4 regions of the Streptomyces sp. NPDC007929 genome follow, and region 4 is predicted to be linked to each of the others. Evidence: riboswitches for the same ligand, from Rfam matches in the RefSeq annotation. Region 4 holds a riboswitch; each other region holds the start of a gene.
The links. A riboswitch is a leader RNA that binds a small molecule or an ion and turns the genes downstream of it on or off. The one in region 4 is predicted to bind cyclic di-AMP.

Region 1 (3,176 bases), on a different contig from region 4:
CGCCAGTGTAGGTTTGTTTCAAACTTGAACCAAGCCCGTCCCGCCGCCGCCACTCCGTCCCGCCGCTCCTCTCCTTCTCGACACTCCTTCCCGCCGTCCCGACCAGCCGCGGAGCACCGATGCCCCACCCGTACGTCCTGCTGTCCGCCGCCGTCTCCCTGGACGGCTACCTGGACGACACCGGCCCCGACCGGCTGCTGCTGTCCAGCCCGGCCGACTTCGACCGGGTCGACGAGGTCCGGGCCGGCGTCGACGCCATCCTGATCGGCGCCGGCACCATCCGCGCCGACAATCCCCGGCTGCTGGTGAACTCGGAGCGGCGGCGGGCCGCCCGCATGGCCGCGGGCAAGCCCGAGTACCCCCTCAAGGTCACCGTCAGCGGCTCCGGAGACCTCGAACCGGACGCCCGCTTCTGGCACACCGGCGGCGAGAAGGTCCTCTACACCACCGACCGGGGCGCCGAGCGTGCCCGCACCCTCGGCCTGGCCACCGACGTCGTCCCGCTCGGCGCCGACCTCGACTGGCGGCGGCTGCTCACGCACCTGCACGACGTCCGGGGCGTGGAGCGGCTCATGGTCGAGGGCGGCGGCCTGATCCACACCCAGCTCCTCACCCAGGGCCTCGCCGACGAACTCCAGCTGGTCCTCGCCCCGCTCTTCGTGGGCGACCCCCGGGCTCCCCGCCTCTTCGGCCCCGGCGGCTACCAGGGCGGCCGGCTCCGGCTGCTGGAGTCACGGCGGATCGAGGACGTCGTGCTGATGCGCTACGAGCCGACCGCCCCGGGCACCGGCCCCCTCCCCGTCGCCGCCGACCACCACTGGCTGGCCCTCGCCTGCGAACTGGCCTCGCAGTGCCCGCCGTCGGACACGGCGTTCAGCGTCGGCGCGGTCGTGGTCGCCGACGACGGTACGGAACTGGCCCGCGGCCACTCCCGCGAGGCGGGCGACCCGGTCGTGCACGCCGAGGAGGCGGCCCTGGCCAAGCTCGACCCGGCCGACCCGCGCCTGCCCGGCGCGACGGTGTACAGCAGCCTGGAGCCGTGCGCCCGCCGCGCCTCGCGCCCCGCCCCCTGCGCCCGGCTGATCGTCGACGCGGGCGTACGGCGGGTCGTCACGGCCTGGCGCGAGCCGGACACCTTCGTGACGGACGCCGACGGCAGCGGCCTCCTCGCGGCCCGGGGGGTGGAGGTCGTCGTCCTCCTGGAACACGAGGAGCGGGCCAAGGCCCCGAACCGTCATCTGGTGGGCTGAGTGCTGGCGGGGGGTGGGTGTGTGACCGGGGCGATCGGGGGCCGGGCGGTGGTGTGCGCGAGTGGTCCCGCGGATGGCGTACACTAGTGACACAACGACGCGGGGTGGAGCAGCTCGGTAGCTCGCTGGGCTCATAACCCAGAGGTCGCAGGTTCAAATCCTGTCCCCGCTACTGAAGGCCGAGGGCCGGAATCCGAAAGGGTTCCGGCCCTCGGTGCTTTTCATCGGCCTTCATCTCGGGGGCCTTCCTGATGCTTGCCCGTGGAGCGCTACGGTCGGTGAGCGAACCGTGCCGTTCCGCATAACAACTGACACACCGTCAAAACCCGTCAGTCACTTGCGGTGCGGTCAACTCGCCCGATTTGGGCCAGTCATGGCAGGTAAGTCCGCGCGAAAAAGGTTAATGATCAAGCGGAACCGCTGGAATACCCCTCGCGCCTCCATTAACGTTCGATAACGCAGCGCGGTCGTCCCAGCCGTCACAGAAGGCGGCTCCGTGCGCACGCGCCGAATCCCGAAAGGGAACCGGGGAACCACCACTTGGGGTGAATCGGGCGGATACCACCGTGGAAGCACGGCAGGTATACGCGCGTAGGAGACCTTCCTGCTCCGAACCCGTCAGCTAACCCGGTAGGCGAGAAGGAAGGAAAGGAGTACGCCCACGTGGCGTCCAACCGGCCTGCCCCCGCGGCCCCGTATGCGCCGAAGCGCGAGACCGACACCTTCGGCTTCGGCGGTCAGCGCACCGACGAGGGCCCGTTCCAGGAGTGGAACCCCACCGAGGAGTCCATCCGTCCCGTCCGTGGCCGGCACCGCGTCACCAAGCAGCGCGGCGGAGGTCTCGCCCGCAGCTCCACCGTCCTGGGCGTCGGCGTCATAGCCGCCGTGGGCGCCGGCGGCATGGCCAGTGCCCAGACCGGCAAGCCCCCGGTGTCCATCTCCGTGCCGGACCTGCCCTCGGTGGGTTCCCTCATCTCGGACGACGACACCCCCGAAGGTTCCGCCACCCCGCTCAGCAGCCTCGGCACCACCACCGCGGACACCGCGGAGGGCACGTCCGGCGCCCGCGCCCGCGCCGGCGCCGGTGACGCGCTGCGCGCCCGGATCATGGCGCAGGTCGAGCACCAGCAGGAGCAGATCGAGACCAAGGCAGCCGAGGACGCCGCTGCCGCCGCCGAGAAGGCGGCCGAGGAAGCCGTCGCCAAGGCGGAGAAGGAAGCCAAGGCCAAGGCCGCCGAGGCCAAAGAGAAGGCGGAGGAGGAGGCCAGGAAGAAGGCCGAGGCCGAGCGTCTCGCCGCCCTGGCCAAGCAGTTCACGCTGCCGACCTCCTCGTACACCATCACCTCCAGCTTCGGCCAGGCCGGCGCCTACTGGTCCTCCGGCTACCACACGGGCCTGGACTTCGCCGCCCCCACGGGCACGCCGATCAAGGCCGTGCACAGCGGCACCATCACCGAGGCGGGCTGGAACGGCTCCTACGGCTACAAGACCGTCCTCACCCTCGATGACGGCACCGAGATCTGGTACGCGCACCAGTCCTCCATCGGCGTCAGCGTCGGCCAGAAGGTCAGCACCGGCGACGTCATCGGACGCGTGGGTGCAACGGGCAACGTCACCGGGGCGCACCTGCACCTCGAGGTCCACTCCGGTGGGTCCGCCAGTGGCATCGACCCGATGGCGTGGCTGCGGGGCAAGGGGCTGAACCCGTAAGCGGAACCACTGTGTTGAAGCATCGGCGGCCCTGACTACGTCTCCTCGACGTCAGGGCCGTCGGCTTTGTGGTGGGGGGCGTGGGGCGTGGGGCCGTGGGGCGTGGGGGCCCTGGGTTTACGGGGGTTTTGCGTTCGTTGTGGAATGGGGCGCTCCCGTACGGTCGTTGACACCGAGCATGACGTCTCTTCGCAAGCTCGGCACTTCCGACCTCGA
Region 2 (3,176 bases), on a different contig from region 4:
CGGATGGTCGCGCCGCGGAAGGCGTAGATCGACTGGTCGGCGTCGCCCACCACGCACAGCTCGGCGGGCGGGACCTCGGCCTCGGGCGGCACGTCGACGGGGTGCTCCGAGGGGGTGCCGACCAGCTCGCGCACCAGGGCGTACTGGGCGTGGTTGGTGTCCTGGTACTCGTCGACCAGGACGTGCCGGAAGCGGCGGCGGTAGTGCTCGGCGACGTCCGGGAAGGCGCGCAGCAGATTGACCGTCGTCATGATCAGGTCGTCGAAGTCGAGGGCGTTGGCCTCGCGCAGCCGTGACTGGTACATGACGTAGGCCTGGGCGAGGGTCTTCTCGAAGCCGTCGGCGGCCTGGGCGGCGAAGTCCTCCTCGTCGATCAGCTCGTTCTTCAGGTTGCTGATCTTGGCGCTGAAGGACTTGGGCGGGAAGCGCTTGGGGTCGAGGTCCAGGTCGCGGCAGACCAGGGCCATCAGGCGCTTGGAGTCGGCGGCGTCGTAGATCGAGAAGGAGGAGGTGAAGCCGAGCTTCTTGCTCTCCCGGCGCAGGATGCGCACGCACGCGCTGTGGAACGTCATGACCCACATGGCGTTGGCGCGCGGGCCGACGAGCTGCTCGACGCGCTCCTTCATCTCGCCGGCGGCCTTGTTGGTGAAGGTGATCGCGAGGATCTGGCCCGGGTGCACGTCCCGCTCGGCGAGCAGGTGCGCGATGCGGTGGGTGAGCACACGGGTCTTGCCGGACCCGGCTCCGGCCACGATGAGCAGCGGGGAGCCGGAGTGGACGACGGCGGCGCGCTGGTTGTCGTTCAGCCCTTCCAGCAGCGCGGCGGAGTCGATCACCGGGCGGGGGGCGCCGTCGCGGTAGTAGCCTCCCCCACTCTCGGCTCCGCTCGAGCGGGGGGACCCCCATCGGTCCGGGGGCGCGTCGAACTTCCCGCCGAACAGATCGTCCGGAACCGGCTCCGGTACGTGATCGTCCTCGGGTGGCGGCGGGGGCTCGTCGGCCGGGCCCCGCTGGGCCTGGAGGCTCGCCAGGAAGTTGTCGTCAAAGAGGCTGCTCATCGCTCTCCGAGTCTAGGGCGCCCCACTGACAGCCCGCCGCCGCCCCGAGAACATCGGGCCGCGCCGGGCCCCTGACGGGCCGGACCGGCGGCGCATTGTCGCCCTCCATGACCGTGCGATCACGCCCTGCCACACCCCCCTCAATTGCGGACGACTCACAACCAATCGCCCTCGATCGCTCACTCTCGGCGACGCTCATGAGTAAGGTCACGAAAATGTATCGGGCATATCACCCATCAACCTTCACAGGGGCCACACGAGTTGGCTACGGTGCGACCAGGCCGCATGACCCCCACCGGCGAACGTCGCCGGGCCGCGCGGCCTCCGCCGAGTCCGGCACGCCGCAGCGGCAGCCGGAGCCGGGGACCCAACCGTGAACCTGGGGTGAATCGGCCCGACTCCCTGTCCGGAGACGGCCGTAGGGCAAACCTTCCGAACCACCCGCCCGAACCCGACAGCTAACTCGGTAGGCGGAACGTGGAAGGAGTCGCCTCCCTTGGCGTCGCACCGCAAGTCGCGTCCTACGGGCACGCGCGTGGCAGGCATACGGACCCCCGCCCTCGCGACGGCGGCTCTCACCTCCGTGGCCCTGCTGTCCCAGTCGGCCAACGCCGCCCCCGCGGCCGACGACAAGCCCAGCCTGGAGGAAGTCGAGAAGAAGGTCGACGACCTGTACCGCCAGGCCGAGTCGGCGACCGACAAGTACAACGCGGCCAAGGAGAAGACCGCGAAGCAGCGCAAGCGCGTCGACACCCTCCTCGACGACGTCGCCCAGCGCACCCAGAAGCTCAACGAGGCGCGCGAGGAGCTGGGTTCCTTCGCCTCCGCCCAGTACCGCACCGGCGCCGCCGCCCCGGACACCGCGACGTTCCTGCTCGCGGACACCCCTCAGGACTACTTCGACCAGACCCAGCTGATGGACCGGATGACCGGCCGTCAGAAGGACGCGGTCGACGACTACGTCACGCAGCAGTCCGAGACGATGAAGAAGCGCCGGGAGGCCACCGAGAGCCTCCAGACGCTCACCGAATCGCAGGACGGCCTGAAGACCGCCAAGGCCACCGTCCAGCGCAAGCTCGCCGACGCACGCGAGCTGATGTCGAAGCTGACCGCCGAGGAGAAGGCCCGGCTCGCGGCGATCGAGAAGGAGAAGCGGGCGGAGGCCGCCCGCAAGGCCGACGAGCTGGCCCGGGAGCAGGCCGCGCGGCAGAAGGCCCAGGAAGAGGCGGCACAGCGGCAGGACAGCGGGTCCTCCTCCTCGGGGACGGGTTCGGGCTCGTCGGATTCCGGCTCGTCCTCTTCCACGGCACCGGCCGACTCCTCGTACGCCACCAAGGCCGAGAAGGCGCTCGCCTTCGCCCGCGCCCAGATCGGCAAGCCGTATGTGTGGGGCGCGGTCGGACCCGGCTCCTACGACTGCTCCGGCCTCACCCAGGCCGCCTGGAAGGCCGCGGGCGTCACCCTGCCGCGCACCACCTACGACCAGGTGAACGCCGGCACCACGGTCCCGCTCTCCCAGGCCCAGCCGGGCGACCTGGTGTTCTTCTACGACGACGTCACCCACGTCGGGATCTACATCGGCAACGGCATGATGATCCACGCCCCGAAGCCCGGCACGTACGTGCGCGAGGAGTCGATCTACTACGACGGCGAGTCCGCGATCCACAGCGTGGTGCGCCCGGCCTGAGCAGTCCCGGCACGTTTTTGAGGGGCACGCGCGCGTGCCCCTCTCCCAACCCGGGTGGCGCTCTCTAGCATCGGCGTTATGCCCGGTCCCTCCCCGTTTGCCACCTGGTGGTCGACGTATGCGCTGGCGACCGGCATCGTGTCGGTCGGTCTCGACTCGGCGGGGCACGCGGCCCTGGCCCGCATCGCCCTGGGCCTGGCCTGCGCGAGCTGGCTGGTGGCGGTCGCGGGCCTCGCCCAGCGGCGGCGCGGCGTGTGGCAGGCGGAGACGCCGGCCGCGCTCACCACCGTGGCGGCGACCGCCGTCCTCGGCACCGGCTTCTCCGCGGCCGGCCGGCAGCCCGTCGCCGAGGCTCTGCTGGCCCTCGCCATGGTGCTCTGGGCGGTGCTGCTCGCCGCGGAGGCCCAGGGGCGGCGCGGCACGGTGTTCCT
Region 3 (3,176 bases), on a different contig from region 4:
GCGCAGACTCCGCCACCTGGACCCTGCCCGACCGCGACACCTGGCGGCTGTCCCAGCTGCACGGCCGCTGGGGTGCCGAGTCCCGGCTGACGCGCTCCGGCCTCACCCACGGCGAGAAGGTCATCGGCAGCCGTCGCGGCCACACCTCGCACCAGCACCTGCCCTGGGTCGCCCTCGACGCCGACGCCACCGAGGAGCACGGGGAGGTCTACAGCTGCGCCCTCGGCTGGTCCGGGTCGTGGCGCATCGCCGTGGCCCGGTTGCCCGACGCGCGCGTGCAGATCACCGGCGGCGCCGGCCACGACGACGCGGGCCTGCTGACGCTGGGCACGGGGGAGTCGTACACGACCCCGGTCTTCGCCGGGCTCTGGAGCGACGGCGGCTTCGGCGGGGCCAGCCGTGCCTGGCACGCCTACCAGCGGGCGCATGTCGTCCCGGACGCCGAGCGGGACCGGCCGGTGCTGTTCAACTCCTGGGAGGCCACCGAGTTCGACATCTCCGAGGAGCAGCAGCGGGCGCTCGCCGAGCGGGCCGCGGCCATGGGCGTCGAGCTCTTCGTGGTCGACGACGGCTGGTTCGGGGCGCGTACCAGCGACCGGGCCGGACTCGGTGACTGGACCCCGAACCCCGGCCGCTTCCCGGGCGGGCTGAAGCCGCTCGCCGACCATGTGCACGGCCTGGGCATGCGGTTCGGGATCTGGGTCGAGCCCGAGATGGTCAACCCGGACAGCGACCTGTACCGCGCGCACCCCGACTGGGTCCAGTACCAACCGGGACGAAAGCGGACGGAGTTCCGCAATCAGCTCGTACTCAATCTCGCCCGCGAGGACGTCCGGGAGTACCTCTGGGAGCAGCTCCACGGGCTTCTCGCCGGCGCTCCGATCGACTACGTCAAGTGGGACTTCAACCGCTGCTTCACCGACGCCGGCTGGCCGGACGACCCCTACCCGCAGCGGCTGTGGGTCGACCATGTGCACGGCCTGTACGCCCTGCTGGACCGGCTGCGGGCCGCGCATCCTGGGGTGGCCTTCGAGTCCTGCTCGGGAGGCGGCGGCCGGATCGACCTCGGAGTGCTGAGCCGCACGGACCAGGTGTGGACCTCCGACAACACCGATCCGCTCGACCGGCTCGCCATCCAGCACGGCTTCAGCCAGATCCATCCCGCCCGGGTCATGGCCGCCTGGGTCACCGACAGCCCGAACGCCATGCTCAACCAGCGGGCCAGCTCCCTGCGCTTCCGGTTCGTCAGTGCCATGGCCGGGGTGCTCGGCGTCGGCGGTGACCTCACGCGGTGGACGCCTGAGGAACTCTCCGAGGCGCGGGAGTGGGTGGCGCTCTACAAGGAGATCCGGCCCGTGGTGCAGCGCGGCGACCTGTACCGGCTGCGTCCCCCGCAGGGTGGAGCCAGTGCCGTGCAGTACGTCCTCGGTGACGAGATCGTCGTCCTCGCCTGGCTCCAGGCGCAGCGCTACGGCGAGCCCGTGCCGGCGCTCCGGCTGCGTGGTCTCGATCCGGCAGCATCGTACGAATGCCTCGAAACGGGCGAAGTTCACCGAGGGGTCGTACTGCTGCATCACGGACTTCGGGTCCCTCTGCGGGGGGATCTGGACGCCGCGGTGGTCCGTCTTAAGCGGAAGTAGTCGTTCTGTCCGAATAGGGAATTTCGGCCGCTAAGGGATAACGTGCCCCGATCGTAAAGGAGATGAGGTCGGGGCGCGTGACCATCGTCATATCCGTGACGATGCGTTGTCGCCATGTTCACGTAATTCTGGCGCCAATCAGGCTCATTGAGGAATGCCGGAGATCGCTAATCCACGCTCGGTGACCGCGGTTGTGCCGACACGTCAGGGAAAACACCGTCACACGCAACCGCACGCTTGTCCCCTTGCGTCTTGGTCGCTTACGTTCCACACCAATCCGGACGGACGCCTAATCCTGCCGCCGCCCGGAGTCCGCACACACTGACCCGACGTACGGCAGGAGCGGGGGACCCACAGGTAAGACGCCTGTTCCGGTTCCCGGAACGGCTTGGGGTTAAGTCGCGCCACGGCGCGGCCGGGCATCTCCAGCTCGCACCCGACAGCTCACCTCGCAGGCGACGGAGAGGAATTCGCCATGCCCGCGAAGGGTAAGCACCGCCGCCCCAAGACCCAGCGTTTCACCCGCTCCATCGCCGTCGCCGGAACCGGTGGGGCCGCTCTCGCCCTGCCGCTCATGGGGGCCGCCGGCGCCCACGCCGCCACCCCGCAGTCGGCTCCGGAAAAGGCCGTCCAGTCCGCCCCGGCCACCGGGAAGAAGGCCGCCGAAAAGGCCAATGGCCCCCGCACGTACACCGTGAAGGCCGGCGACTACCTCGCGAAAATCGCCGACGACCAGAACGTCAGCGGCGGCTGGAAGAAGCTCTACTCGGACAACCGTGACGCCGTCGGCTCCGACCCGTCGCTGATCCACCCGGGCCTGAAGCTGTCGATCGGCAAGAAGGCCGCGAGCGCGCCGAAGGCCTCGGCCCCGGCCGCTCCGAAGGCCTCGGCCCAGAAGTCCTCGGCCGCCGAGTCGGCGCCGAAGGCCGAGACCGCCGCCGAGCCGGCCGCCGCCAAGCCCGCAGCCAAGCCCGCCGCCGAGAGCAACGCCGGTGGCTACGTCCTCCCGGTGGACGGCGCCGGCGTCGGCACCCCGTACCACATGTCCGGCAGCATGTGGTCCAGCGGCTACCACACCGGTGTCGACTTCGTCGTCCCCACCGGCACCTCCCTCAAGGCCGTCGGCGCCGGCGAGGTCGTCTCCGCCGGCTGGGGCGGCGCGTACGGCAACCAGGTCGTCATCAAGCTGAACGACGGTCACTACGCCCAGTACGCCCACCTGTCCCAGCTCTCCGTCTCGGCCGGCCAGACCGTGACGGCCGGGCAGCAGGTCGGCCTGTCGGGCGCGACCGGCAACGTGACCGGACCGCACCTGCACTTCGAGATCCGCACCTCGCCGGACTACGGCTCCGACGTCGACCCGGTCGCCTTCCTGCGCTCGCACGGCGTCTCCGTCGGCTGACCCAGCGCACGACCACCTGCCTGACACGCCTCCGAAGGCCGGACCCCGATCCCCGGGTCCGGCCTTCGGTGTGTCCACGGTTCACCCCGAAACATCCCTGACAAGCGGCGTATTCCGGAGTTGGCGAACCCTTT
Region 4 (3,176 bases):
CTCGTCGCCGAGGCCGGTGGCCAGGCCCTTGCTCTTCAGGACCTTCTTCAGCGTGTGGTAGACCTCGGCGCCCCAGCGCAGGGCCTCGGAGAAGGACTCCGCGCCGATCGGGGCGATCATGAACTCCTGGATGTCCACGTTGGAGTCGGCGTGCGAGCCGCCGTTCAGGATGTTCATCATCGGCACCGGCAGCAGGTGCGCGTTGGGGCCGCCCAGGTAGCGGAACAGCGGCAGGTCGCTGGCCTCGGAGGCGGCGTGGGCGACGGCGAGCGAGACGCCGAGGATGGCGTTGGCGCCGAGGGAGCCCTTGTTGTCGGTGGCGTCCAGGTCGAACATCGCCTGGTCGATCAGGCGCTGCTCGGTGGCGTCATAGCCGACCAGCTCCGGGCCGATCTGCTCGATGACCGCGAGGACGGCTTTCTCCACACCCTTGCCGAGGTAGCGGTTCGAGTCGCCGTCGCGGAGCTCGATGGCCTCGAAGGCGCCCGTGGAGGCGCCGGACGGGACGGCGGCACGACCGGTGCTGCCGTCGTCGAGGCCGACCTCGACCTCGACCGTGGGGTTGCCTCGGGAGTCCAGGATTTCCCGGGCTACGACGACGTCGATGGACGGCACGAGCATCTCCTTCTTGATGTGACGCGGTACGCGGGTCGCGTGGACCCGGCGAGGTGCGGGCCCGGTGGCTCGCGACATGAGCCTAACCGGCCCGGGGCGATCGGCCACCGGGTCGCCCACCCCATGGACAGAACCGAGAGTAAATTGTTTCCGAACGGAACAAAGCCCGTTGCGGAAAAAACCCCGCCCCGGTGCGTACGGGGGAGGACGCACCGGGGCGGGGAGCCCGTGGGGACGGGGCTGGGCCGCTGCTTACTTCAGGTGCAGCTGCTGGCCCGGGTAGATCAGGTTGGCGTCGTCGACGATGTCCTTGTTCAGCTGGAAGAGCTTCTCCCAGCCGCCCTTGACCTTCTCGTCAGCGGCGATGGAGCTGAGGGTGTCACCCTTGACGACCTTGTACTCGCCGTCACCCTTCTTGACCTTCTTGCCGGTCGGGGTGGTGACGGTCTTCTTGGCCGCCGGGCGCTCCTCGGAACGGGAGGCGGGCTGCTGGGTCTCGCGGGACTCGGTGCTCTGCTGCTGGCTCTGCGAGGAGCTGCCCGAGTCGTCCGAGGAGCCGCCGCCGGTGTAGGCGGCGCTCGACAGGCCCTTGCCGCAGACCGGCCAGGCGCCCTTGCCCTGACCCGCGAGAACCTTCTCGCCGATCTCGATCTGCTGGGCCTTGGTGGCCTGGTCGGCGGTGGCGGCGTACTTGGTGCCGCCGTAGCCGGCCCAGGTGGAGGCGGAGAACTGCAGACCGCCGTAGTAGCCGTTGCCGGTGTTGATGGACCAGTTGCCGCCGGCCTCGCACTGGGCGACGGCGTCCCACTCGGAGGCGGTGGCGGCGGAGGCGTTGCCGGCCGCCATCAGCGGGGCGGCGACGGCGGCACCGGTGACGCCGGCGAGCGCGACGACGCGGGTGGCCTTGGACGGACGGCGGTGCTTGCCCTTGCCGGAAAACAGCATGGTGGATCCCCTCACCGACGCCTGCGAGGTGAGCTGTCGGGTTCGGGCCGGTTGAGTTGCCCGGCCGCGTCCCTCCCGGGACACGGCTTCACCCCAAGCCCTTCCGGCACAACTGGCCGGTCGGGCACCTACCTTGGGTCCCCCGCTCCTGCCTACGGCGCTTGACGCGACGACTGTTCCCGTACGGCCGCTGGCAGGATTCGGCGTTGCGGCAGCCGGGGCTCGTGGTGACGAGCGGTCACGACCGTAGACACGCGATCGACGGAATTTCAAAGACGATCAGGGCTTCTGAGATCTATCTCTCACGGGCCCCAAACGGGACATTCACCGCGAATCATGACGCGAACTCGCGCGGTTTCGGGGGGACTTCCGCCCTCGTTTCCGCACTGCCCGAACGGCTACTTCTCGTCCCCTTCGCCCTCCACCGTGAGCTTCTGACCGGGGTGGATGATGTTCGGGTCGGCGCCGACGGCAGTCTCGTTGGTCTCGTAGAGCGCGTGCCATCCACCGCTGACGTCAAGGGCGTCGGCGATGGACCAGAGGCTGTCACCGACTCCCACGATGTAGTTGCCCTGGGCGGCGTCGCCGGAGCCCTCAGCGGAAACCTCTCCGGAGCCCTCGTCGCCGCGCGAGGCGTGACGGCCCGTGGACTCGTCCGTGCGGTCGCCGCCGGACGATCGGGACTCGTCGGCGCTGGGGCCGCGGTGGCGGCCGGAGCCGGTGTCGGTCAGGGCCGAGGACTCGTCACCCTGGCGTGCGTCACCGGACTCACCGCTCCCGGGGGTGGCCGACGGAGAGCTGCCGGACTCCTGGTCGTCCGACTGGTCCTCCGACGGAGAGCCGGTGGATTCAGGCGACTTGTCCGACTTGGTCGTTTCATCCTCCGTATCCGACGAGGCGTCGGGGGACGGGGACGCGGAGGGGCTCTCGGACGGCGACGACCCGAGCCGGTCGAGCAGGCCGGGCGAATCCGTCGGGTCGGACGAGCCGGACGAGTCGGATGAACCGGACGTGTCGGAGTCCGAGCCCTTGCCCTGCTCCAGCCCGGAGAGCAGTCCGCAGGTGCGCCACGCGCCGACACCCTGTTCGGCGAGGATCTTCTCGGCCACGGCTATCTGCTGGGAGCGGCTGGCCAGGTCGGCGCTCGCGGCGTAGTCGAGGCCGCCGTGGTTCTCCCAGTCCGCCTGGGACAACTGCAGGCCGCCGTAGTAGCCGTTGCCGCTGTTCTGGCTCCACGCGCCGCCGGTCTCGCAGTCCGCGACCCGGTCCCAGGTCGTGCCGTCGGCCGCACTGGCACCGGAGGCCCCGAGGAGCGGGATCGCGATGGCGGAGCCGGTCACTCCGGCCGCCACGAGGAGAGCCGGAGCCTGGCGGGGGCGACGGTGCCGACCGTTCCCGGAGAGCATACGGAGACCTTTCGCGTGACAGCAGTGACCGACGCGGCGTGATTCCCCGCCGCGTTGATGGGTGAACGTATAGGCAGTCGATCACTTGTCACAAGTTCATGCCGCGCAGATCACGTGAAGATCACAGGTCTGATGTTTCGTCACCCGCGGCCGCTACCGCCGGGTACGGCACGTGCTTTCGCCGCTGCTGGTGTGAATTCCACCGGCAGT

Region 1: it holds a riboswitch for cyclic di-AMP, as region 4 does, so the genes downstream of both, ACFZDE_RS17445 (peptidoglycan DD-metalloendopeptidase family protein) here and ACFZDE_RS23265 (transglycosylase family protein) in region 4, are expected to answer to the same signal.
Region 2: it holds a riboswitch for cyclic di-AMP, as region 4 does, so the genes downstream of both, ACFZDE_RS11520 (NlpC/P60 family protein) here and ACFZDE_RS23265 (transglycosylase family protein) in region 4, are expected to answer to the same signal.
Region 3: it holds a riboswitch for cyclic di-AMP, as region 4 does, so the genes downstream of both, ACFZDE_RS15880 (peptidoglycan DD-metalloendopeptidase family protein) here and ACFZDE_RS23265 (transglycosylase family protein) in region 4, are expected to answer to the same signal.

Annotation. Positions count from the first base shown of each region.
Region 1 covers NZ_JBIBKD010000005.1:18,671-21,846, reverse strand. Annotated here, with positions in the region: gene ACFZDE_RS17455 (dihydrofolate reductase family protein) at 120-1,250, shown strand; tRNA gene ACFZDE_RS17450 (tRNA-Met) at 1,349-1,422, shown strand; cyclic di-AMP (ydaO/yuaA leader) riboswitch at 1,746-1,902, shown strand; gene ACFZDE_RS17445 (peptidoglycan DD-metalloendopeptidase family protein) at 1,914-2,960, shown strand; gene ACFZDE_RS17440 (aldo/keto reductase) at 3,139-3,176, shown strand, end outside.
Region 2 covers NZ_JBIBKD010000003.1:404,116-407,291, reverse strand. Annotated here, with positions in the region: gene pcrA (DNA helicase PcrA) at 1-1,058, opposite strand, end outside; cyclic di-AMP (ydaO/yuaA leader) riboswitch at 1,374-1,547, shown strand; gene ACFZDE_RS11520 (NlpC/P60 family protein) at 1,555-2,745, shown strand; gene ACFZDE_RS11515 (hypothetical protein) at 2,824-3,176, shown strand, end outside.
Region 3 covers NZ_JBIBKD010000004.1:508,971-512,146, forward strand. Annotated here, with positions in the region: gene ACFZDE_RS15875 (alpha-galactosidase) at 1-1,640, shown strand, start outside; cyclic di-AMP (ydaO/yuaA leader) riboswitch at 1,950-2,111, shown strand; gene ACFZDE_RS15880 (peptidoglycan DD-metalloendopeptidase family protein) at 2,116-3,042, shown strand.
Region 4 covers NZ_JBIBKD010000006.1:555,602-558,777, reverse strand. Annotated here, with positions in the region: gene eno (phosphopyruvate hydratase) at 1-615, opposite strand, end outside; gene ACFZDE_RS23265 (transglycosylase family protein) at 868-1,560, opposite strand; cyclic di-AMP (ydaO/yuaA leader) riboswitch at 1,564-1,730, opposite strand; gene ACFZDE_RS23260 (transglycosylase family protein) at 1,959-2,966, opposite strand; gene ACFZDE_RS23255 (cytochrome P450) at 3,107-3,176, opposite strand, start outside.